One region of the Stenotrophomonas riyadhensis genome, then DNA from elsewhere that is predicted to be linked to it. Evidence: riboswitches for the same ligand, from Rfam matches in the RefSeq annotation. Region 1 holds a riboswitch; the other holds the start of a gene.
What was found. Region 1 has a riboswitch for cobalamin ahead of SriyCCGPB3_RS01020 (epoxyqueuosine reductase QueH). Riboswitches for the same ligand answer to the same signal wherever they lie in the genome.
Positions count from the first base shown of each region.

Region 1 (3,377 bases):
CCGTTTCGGGTCGGATTACCGGTAGCGCCGGGCCGTGCCCGGCGGTGGTGGCTCAGATGATCGAGATCCCCGCCTTGCCCAGCGTCTCGCGCACCATCGCGTCGTTGGCCTCGGTCACCGGCTTGGTCAGGTCCCACAGGAACTTTACCCGGAAGCCGGACTTCACCGCGTCCTGCGCGCTCCACAGCACGCAGTAGTCGCGGGCCAGGCCGCACACATGCACTTCGCGGATGCGGCGTTCGTGCAGCCAGCCGGCCAGGCCGGTGGCTGGGCGCTCGCCGTCGGGCCCGTGGTTCTCGCGGAAGGCGCTGTACGAATCCACCTGTTGGCGCGTGCCCTTGCGCAGGATCATGTCGGCCACCGTCCAGTCCACGCCCGGGTGCAGCGCGGCACCGGCGCTGCCCTGCACGCAGTGGTCGGGCCACAGGGTCTGCGGCTGCGCGTGCAGCAGGATGGTCTCGAACGGGCGCTGGCCGGCGTGCTGGCTGGCAAACGAGGCATGGTCGGCGGGGTGCCAGTCCTGGGTCGCCACCACGGTGCGGTAGCGGCGCTGTGCCAGCAGATCGGCAATCGGTGCCACCAGCGCATCGCCCTGGTCGCAGGCCAGCGCGCCACCAGGCATGAAGTCCGGCTGCAGGTCGATCACCAGCAGGGCGACATCGGCGGGCAGGGCAGTCATGGTGGGTCCAGCGCGAACTCAAGGGGCGACCAGCGTGGCCGCCCCATGCCTGCACGTCAATCGCCCTGCGGCGTCTCAGCGTCCTGCCCGTAGTACAGCAGGCCGATCTTGATCCGCTCGCGGCCATTCTCGCGGCGGTGGCGGTTGGCATCGCGCAGCGAGTACACGCAGCCGCAGTATTCCTGCTGGTAGAACTGCTCGCGCTTGCTGATCTCGATCATGCGGCTGGCACCGCCGCCCTTGCGCCAGTTGTAGTCCCAGTACTGCAGGCCTTCATAGCGCGAGGCGGCGCGGATGCCGCAGTCGTTGATCTGCGCCATGTTCTTCCAGCGCGAGATGCCCAGCGACGAACTGATGGTGTCGTAGCCGTGCTCGTGCGCATACAGCGCGGTGCGCTCGAAGCGCATGTCGAAGCACATCGTGCAGCGGATGCCGCGCTCGGGCTCGTTTTCCATGCCGCGTGCACGGCTGAACCAGTTGTCGGTGTCGTAGTCGCAGTCGATGAACGGGATGTCGTGCTGCTCGGCGAAGCGGATGTTCTCCTGCTTGCGCAGCTCGTATTCCCTCACCGGATGGATGTTGGGGTTGTAGAAGAAGATCGCGTAGTCGATCCCGGAGGCGGTGATCGCCTCCATCACTTCGCCGGAACAGGGCGCGCAGCATGAATGCAGCAGCAGGCGCGTGCCGTCGGCGGGCAGGGTCAGGGTAGGGCGTTGGAGCTCGGTCATCGTCAGGTACCGCATGGACCGCCGGCAACGGCGGTGGCCCATGCATCAGCGCGTGGGTGAACAGGTCTGGCCGGATACCGTGAACAGGACGCGCGCGGCCGCGCGGCCCGCATGCGCAGGACGACGACGGCCCCGGCAACCTCCCCGCGGAGATTCCAGGTCGAGTCAGGGGACGGTCGTGTCCCCCGGCCGGGGCCGGTATTCGGGCTGATGGACACGGGCCGCAGCCCACCTACTACCTGCCGCTTCCCAGGCGTGAGCCCAGTGCTGTTGGCAGGATTCGTTTCCATTCACCGCTGCGGGGCAGCTCCGGAATGGGCGCGCGAGGCGCCTTCACCGGATTCCCGTTTAAATCCCTCCCCGCGCCGGAGCGATGGGAGGGATACCTTCGGCGTGTGCAAAGTGGACCTATTGGTGGCGCGGGTCAAGAGCGCAGGGGTCAGAGCCCGTTGCGCTGCAACGGGATCCGACCCCAGCGGAAGGAAGGGGTCGGATCCCGCTGCCACGCAGCGGGCTCTGACCCCGGTCGGAATGCACCTTCAATGCCCCGCAGCGGCCCGCGTGCGGATGTCGTCCAGGCGCTGGTCGTGCAGCAGACGGCCGTTCTCCCACACGGTCACCATCGCATCCTCGAAGCCGTCCGGCAGGGTGTCGTCGCCGTTGGCCGGCAGCGGCACCGTGTGCAGGCTGCCGTCATCCAGACGCCGCAGCAGGCGCATGCGGCCGCGCTTGCTGGTCTTGCCGGCGTCGGTGATCGGGTCCTTGTAGACATCAATCCACTCACCGTCCACCCGTGCGGCCGAGCACTTCAGCGCGAACTTCTGCGTATCGCGGTCCAGCCGCTGCAGCAGTGCACCGCCCATGCCGAAGGCCACGTTGTCGGCGGCGTAGCCGTCGTCGGTGATGCGCTGCAGGATCGCCCGGATCGTGTCCGGATTGATGCCATCGCCCTGGATCACCCGCACGTGGTTGAGCACGCGGTAGCCCTTGCCGTTGAAGGTGTGGCCGAAGGCTTCGTCCAGCCGGCGCAGGCTTTCGGCCACCACCTCCACCGGGTCGCCCGAGTCGGGGCGGATGACCAGGGTGGCGCCCGAGGCGATCACTTCATCGCGCAGCGTCGTGCCCCAGTGCTCGCTGATCGCGTGGTAGATGTCGTAGCTGTCCGATACCACCGCCATGATCGCGCCGGGCTTGCCGAACCGGCGCAGCATGTTGCGGTAGGCGTCCACCTCGCGCTCGCGGCCCCAGCTGGTGATGGTGCTGTGCTCGGCGGCGGGAATCGAATAGCCGGCCATCGGCGCGTGATAGTGCGCACGGGCCAGGCACAGGGCCGAGACGGTATCGGTGCCGAGGAAGTTGACCAGATGCGCGGCACCGCCCAGCGCGGCCGACTCCAGGCTCGAGACACCGCGCGCGCCGAAGTCGTGCAGCTTGAACGGCAGCTGCCCCTGCGGGTCGTCGCTGGTCTGCTGCAGGAACGCGGCAATGGTCTGCCGTGCATGCCAGCTGATGGTGGCCACGGTGACCGGGTACCACACGCGCAGCAACAGCGTTTCCAGGTACGACGGTACCCAGAACGCGGCCGGATCGGTCGATTCGATGGTCATCAACGCCTGGTGGGTGGGCACCACGCTGCCCTCGGGCACGGCGCGGATGCGCACCGGCAGGTGGCCGCCAAGCCGGTCGACGATATCGCGCCAGCCGGCTTCGTTGAACGGTTCGCCATGCGCGGCGAACACCGCAGCGGCGTCGTCGATGTCGGCGTGGGTGACCGGCCTTGCCAGGGCGTCCTTGAGGATCGCCTGCAGGCCGAAGAACACCGTGCGATCGTGCAGGCCGCCGCGCGATTCCACGTAGAAGAAGGTGGCATCGGTACCCGGCGGGTACTGCAGCCAGTGGCTGGCCTTGTAGCTGTCGGTGTTGAGGAGAAGATTATCGAGGTAATGCATGACGGAAGCTCCTTCGCGTCG
Region 1 covers NZ_CP155568.1:230,053-233,429, forward strand. Annotated here, with positions in the region: gene pncA (bifunctional nicotinamidase/pyrazinamidase) at 53-679, opposite strand; gene SriyCCGPB3_RS01020 (epoxyqueuosine reductase QueH) at 736-1,422, opposite strand; cobalamin riboswitch at 1,584-1,813, opposite strand; gene SriyCCGPB3_RS01025 (nicotinate phosphoribosyltransferase) at 1,947-3,356, opposite strand.

Region 2 (3,377 bases), 270 kb from region 1:
ATGACCGTCGCGCTCACTTCGGCTGGTAACGCACGCTCAGCTGGTACTCGCGGCCCGGCTGGTTGAACCACGCTACGGTCTCGTAGCGGCGATCGAACACGTTGGCGGCACGCGCCAGCAGCGACCACTCCGGCGTCAGCGCGTACTCGGCGCGCAGGTCCAGCGTGCCGTAGCCGCCAACCTTCACCGAGTTGCTGGCGTTGTCATAGCGCTTGCCTGCACCCTGCACGGTCAGGCCGGCGCGGAAATCGCCGAAGCGGCGGTCGATGTCCAGGCGTGCGTTCTGCTGCGCGCGGCGCGGCAGCCAGTTGTCGAACTGGGTGCTGCCGTGGGTGCGGTTGCGCGGGTCGGTATAGCTCAGCTGCGCATTGATGTCGAAGCCGGCCAGCAGCATGCCACCGGTCAGCTCGGCACCGCGGATGCGCGCCTTCTCCACCTGCCGCATCTTCATCGTGGAGGCATCGTAGGTGATCAGGTCATCGATGCGGGTCTCGTACACGTCCAGGCCCCAGTGCCAGCCCTGGCCCTGCTGCGAAACGCCGAGATTGGCGCTCTTGGACTTCTCCGGCTTCAACGTCCGCACGCCGCTCCATGGGTCGTACAGGTCGCTGAAAGTCGGTGCCTTGAACGCCGTGCCGTAGCTGGCATTGACGCGCAGGCCGTGCTCCAGTTCCATCGCCCAGCCCACGCTGCCGGTGGCGTGGTTGCCGAACTGCTGGTTGTCGTCGTTGCGCGCGCTGGCCTGCAGCTGGTGGCGGCCGAAGCGACCCTGGTACTGCACGAACACGCCGGTGTTGCGGCGGCTGTCGACGAGGTAACCAGCGCTGCTGCCATCCAGGTTGTCTTCGCTCCAATCCACGCCTGCACTCAGCAGCTGGCCCTCGGCCACGCCGAAGTCACCCTGCAGCGAGGCGCTGTCGCGATGGGTCTGCGCGCTGCCGAACACCCCCGGTGCGCCGAAGTTGTCCGACTCGTTGTCACTGCGGCCGACGTTGGCGGTGAACGCCAGGCGTTCGGACGGGGTGTAGCGCACCTTGCCGGCCAGCACCTGCTGGCGGGTCTCCGAGTAGTTGTAGTAGCCGTCGTAGTGGTTCTTGCCGTCGGCACGCAATGCGCTGCCTTCCATGGTCCACTGGTCGTTGAAGCTGTAGCCGCCGCGCAGGCTCTTGGACAGGTTGCGGTAGCCGTCGCGGTCATGCTCGTCGGCAAAGCAGCCCGCGGAGAACACCGAGGAGGAGCCGCGGCAGGCATCGATGCCGTCGGAATGCTGGTAGGCGATGTCAGCGCCGAACCAGCCGCGTTCGGTGCCACCGCCGATGCCGCCACTGGCCTCGCGCAGGCCATTGCTGCCGCCACCGAGCTGGAAGTGCGGGGCGAAGTCACCCTGGTTGCGGCGGGTGAAGATCTGGATCACGCCACCGATGGCGTCGGCGCCGTACAGGCTGGACTGCGGGCCACGCACGATTTCCACGCGTTCGATCTGCGCCAGCGGCAGGTCCTGGTACATGGCCAGGCCGAGGTCGGCGCTGTTGATGCGCACGCCATCCACCAGCACCACGGTGTGGCCCGAGTTGGTGCCACGCAGGAACAGCGAGCTCTGCTTGCCCAGGCCGCCGGCATTGGTCAGGTTGATGCCGGCGCGGCCGCGCAGCAGTTCCTGCAGCGAGGTGGCCTGGCTGGATTCGATCTGCGCGCGGTCGATCACCTGGGCCGGCGCGATGCTGTCCTGCAGGGCAATCGGGGTGCGGGTGGCGGTAACCAGGATCTGGTCGAGCGCGGTGGTGTCATCGGCGGCCTGGGCCAGCGCGGGCAGGGCGGCCAGCACGGCCAGGGACAGCATTCGGGACTGCAGCTTCATGGGGGACTCCAGGTGCCACGCACGCCCGCGTGGCGAAGGGGAGGAGCCGCGAAGGCAGGCATGCGCCGACGCCGCAGCGCAGGCCGCGGTCATCCAGCGCCATGCCCACCGCATCGCGACCTGAGGCTTCCGGGCCGGTCTCCGGGCTTGCCGCCGGGTGGCGCGAGGCCACCGTCCAGGCGCCTTCCCATGCCTGCGGCACAGTGGCGTTGTTGCCTGGAACTGACGTGCTTACCGTTGCGGGGGCAGCGCCGGCCTGGCGTGGAATCACGCGTCACCGGCTTCCCGTTTCAACCTGCCGGCCGTGGCCGCAGGTCACCTGGAAGTGCGCGCAGTCTACGGCATCGCAGGCGGCCGGTAGCGTCGAGCCTGCTCGACTGCCTTTGCTGAGCCCTTAGAATGGTCCCTCGATCCCGTGGTGCCGTTGCCGATGTCCGCCCGTTTTCCGCTGTTCCCGCGTTGCCTGTACAGGACGCGCGCATGATCCTCGACCTGGTCCGCCATGCCGGCAACGGTCGCGATGAGTTCCTCGATGGCCGCAGCGATCCACCGCAGCTGGCCCGTCTGCCGCAGGAACTGGTCGACGCTTACGCCGCGCAGCCGTGGGAGCGGGTGATCAGTTCGCCGCGGTTGCGCTCGCTGCACACGGCGATGGCCCTGGCCACGCCGCGCGGGCTGGACGTGGAAGCGGACGAGGAATGGGAAGAGCTGGATTTCGGCGATTGGGACGGGCAGTCGCTGTTCGACCTGCCGGAGGACGCATTGGCGGCCTTCCATGCCGACCCGCATGCATTCCCGCCGCCGAACGGCGAAAGCTGGGGCCACTTCGAGCGGCGCATCGCGCGCGCGCTGGATCGCCTGCTTGATGATGACGATCCGGTGCCGACGCTGGTGGTCAGCCACGGCGGCCCGCTGCGCATGGTGCTGTCGCAGGTCTGCGGCCTGCCGATGTCGCTGTGCTGGGCCCTGCGCATCGACCACGGCACACGCCTGCGGGTGTGGCTGGAGCGCGGCGAGGTCGGGCTGGTGGGCGAACTGCTGGAGCTGCAGCAGCCCTGACCGCACTCGCCGGGCATGACCCGGCGCTACCGATCCCGCATCACAGTGGTAGTGCCGGCCGCTGGCCGGCATCCCCAGGAACGCGGAGGCCTCAATCCTCGTCCGCGCGCTCGGCCACGCCGTCCTCAGCGTCATCGTCAGCATCGAAGCGCTGCTCATGCACGGGACCCGAAACGGGGCCGGCCGCCTTCAGCGGATGCGCGGCGATGCGCGCTTCGTAGTCCTGCACCAGCGCATCACGCTGCGGCTCGCTCAGTTCCTGCCAGTGGCAGTCCAGCAGTGCGCCTTCCAGCGAGTACAACAGGTTCAGGCTGGGCTTGAAGCCCGCGCGCTTGACCTTGACGAAGGCGCCGACCGCGCCGATCGCAACCAGGTCCTCGCGGCTGCGCAGGCCAACCTGGCGCAGCCAGGCTGCACTTTTGGGGCCGATGTTGCGCAGCTTGGGCGCGCTCATCCCAGC
Region 2 covers NZ_CP155568.1:498,342-501,718, forward strand. Annotated here, with positions in the region: gene btuB (TonB-dependent vitamin B12 receptor) at 14-1,858, opposite strand; cobalamin riboswitch at 1,974-2,196, opposite strand; gene SriyCCGPB3_RS02340 (histidine phosphatase family protein) at 2,339-2,917, shown strand; gene SriyCCGPB3_RS02345 (TfoX/Sxy family protein) at 3,009-3,371, opposite strand; gene SriyCCGPB3_RS02350 (GAF domain-containing protein) at 3,368-3,377, opposite strand, start outside.
Region 2: it holds a riboswitch for cobalamin, as region 1 does, so the genes downstream of both, btuB (TonB-dependent vitamin B12 receptor) here and SriyCCGPB3_RS01020 (epoxyqueuosine reductase QueH) in region 1, are expected to answer to the same signal.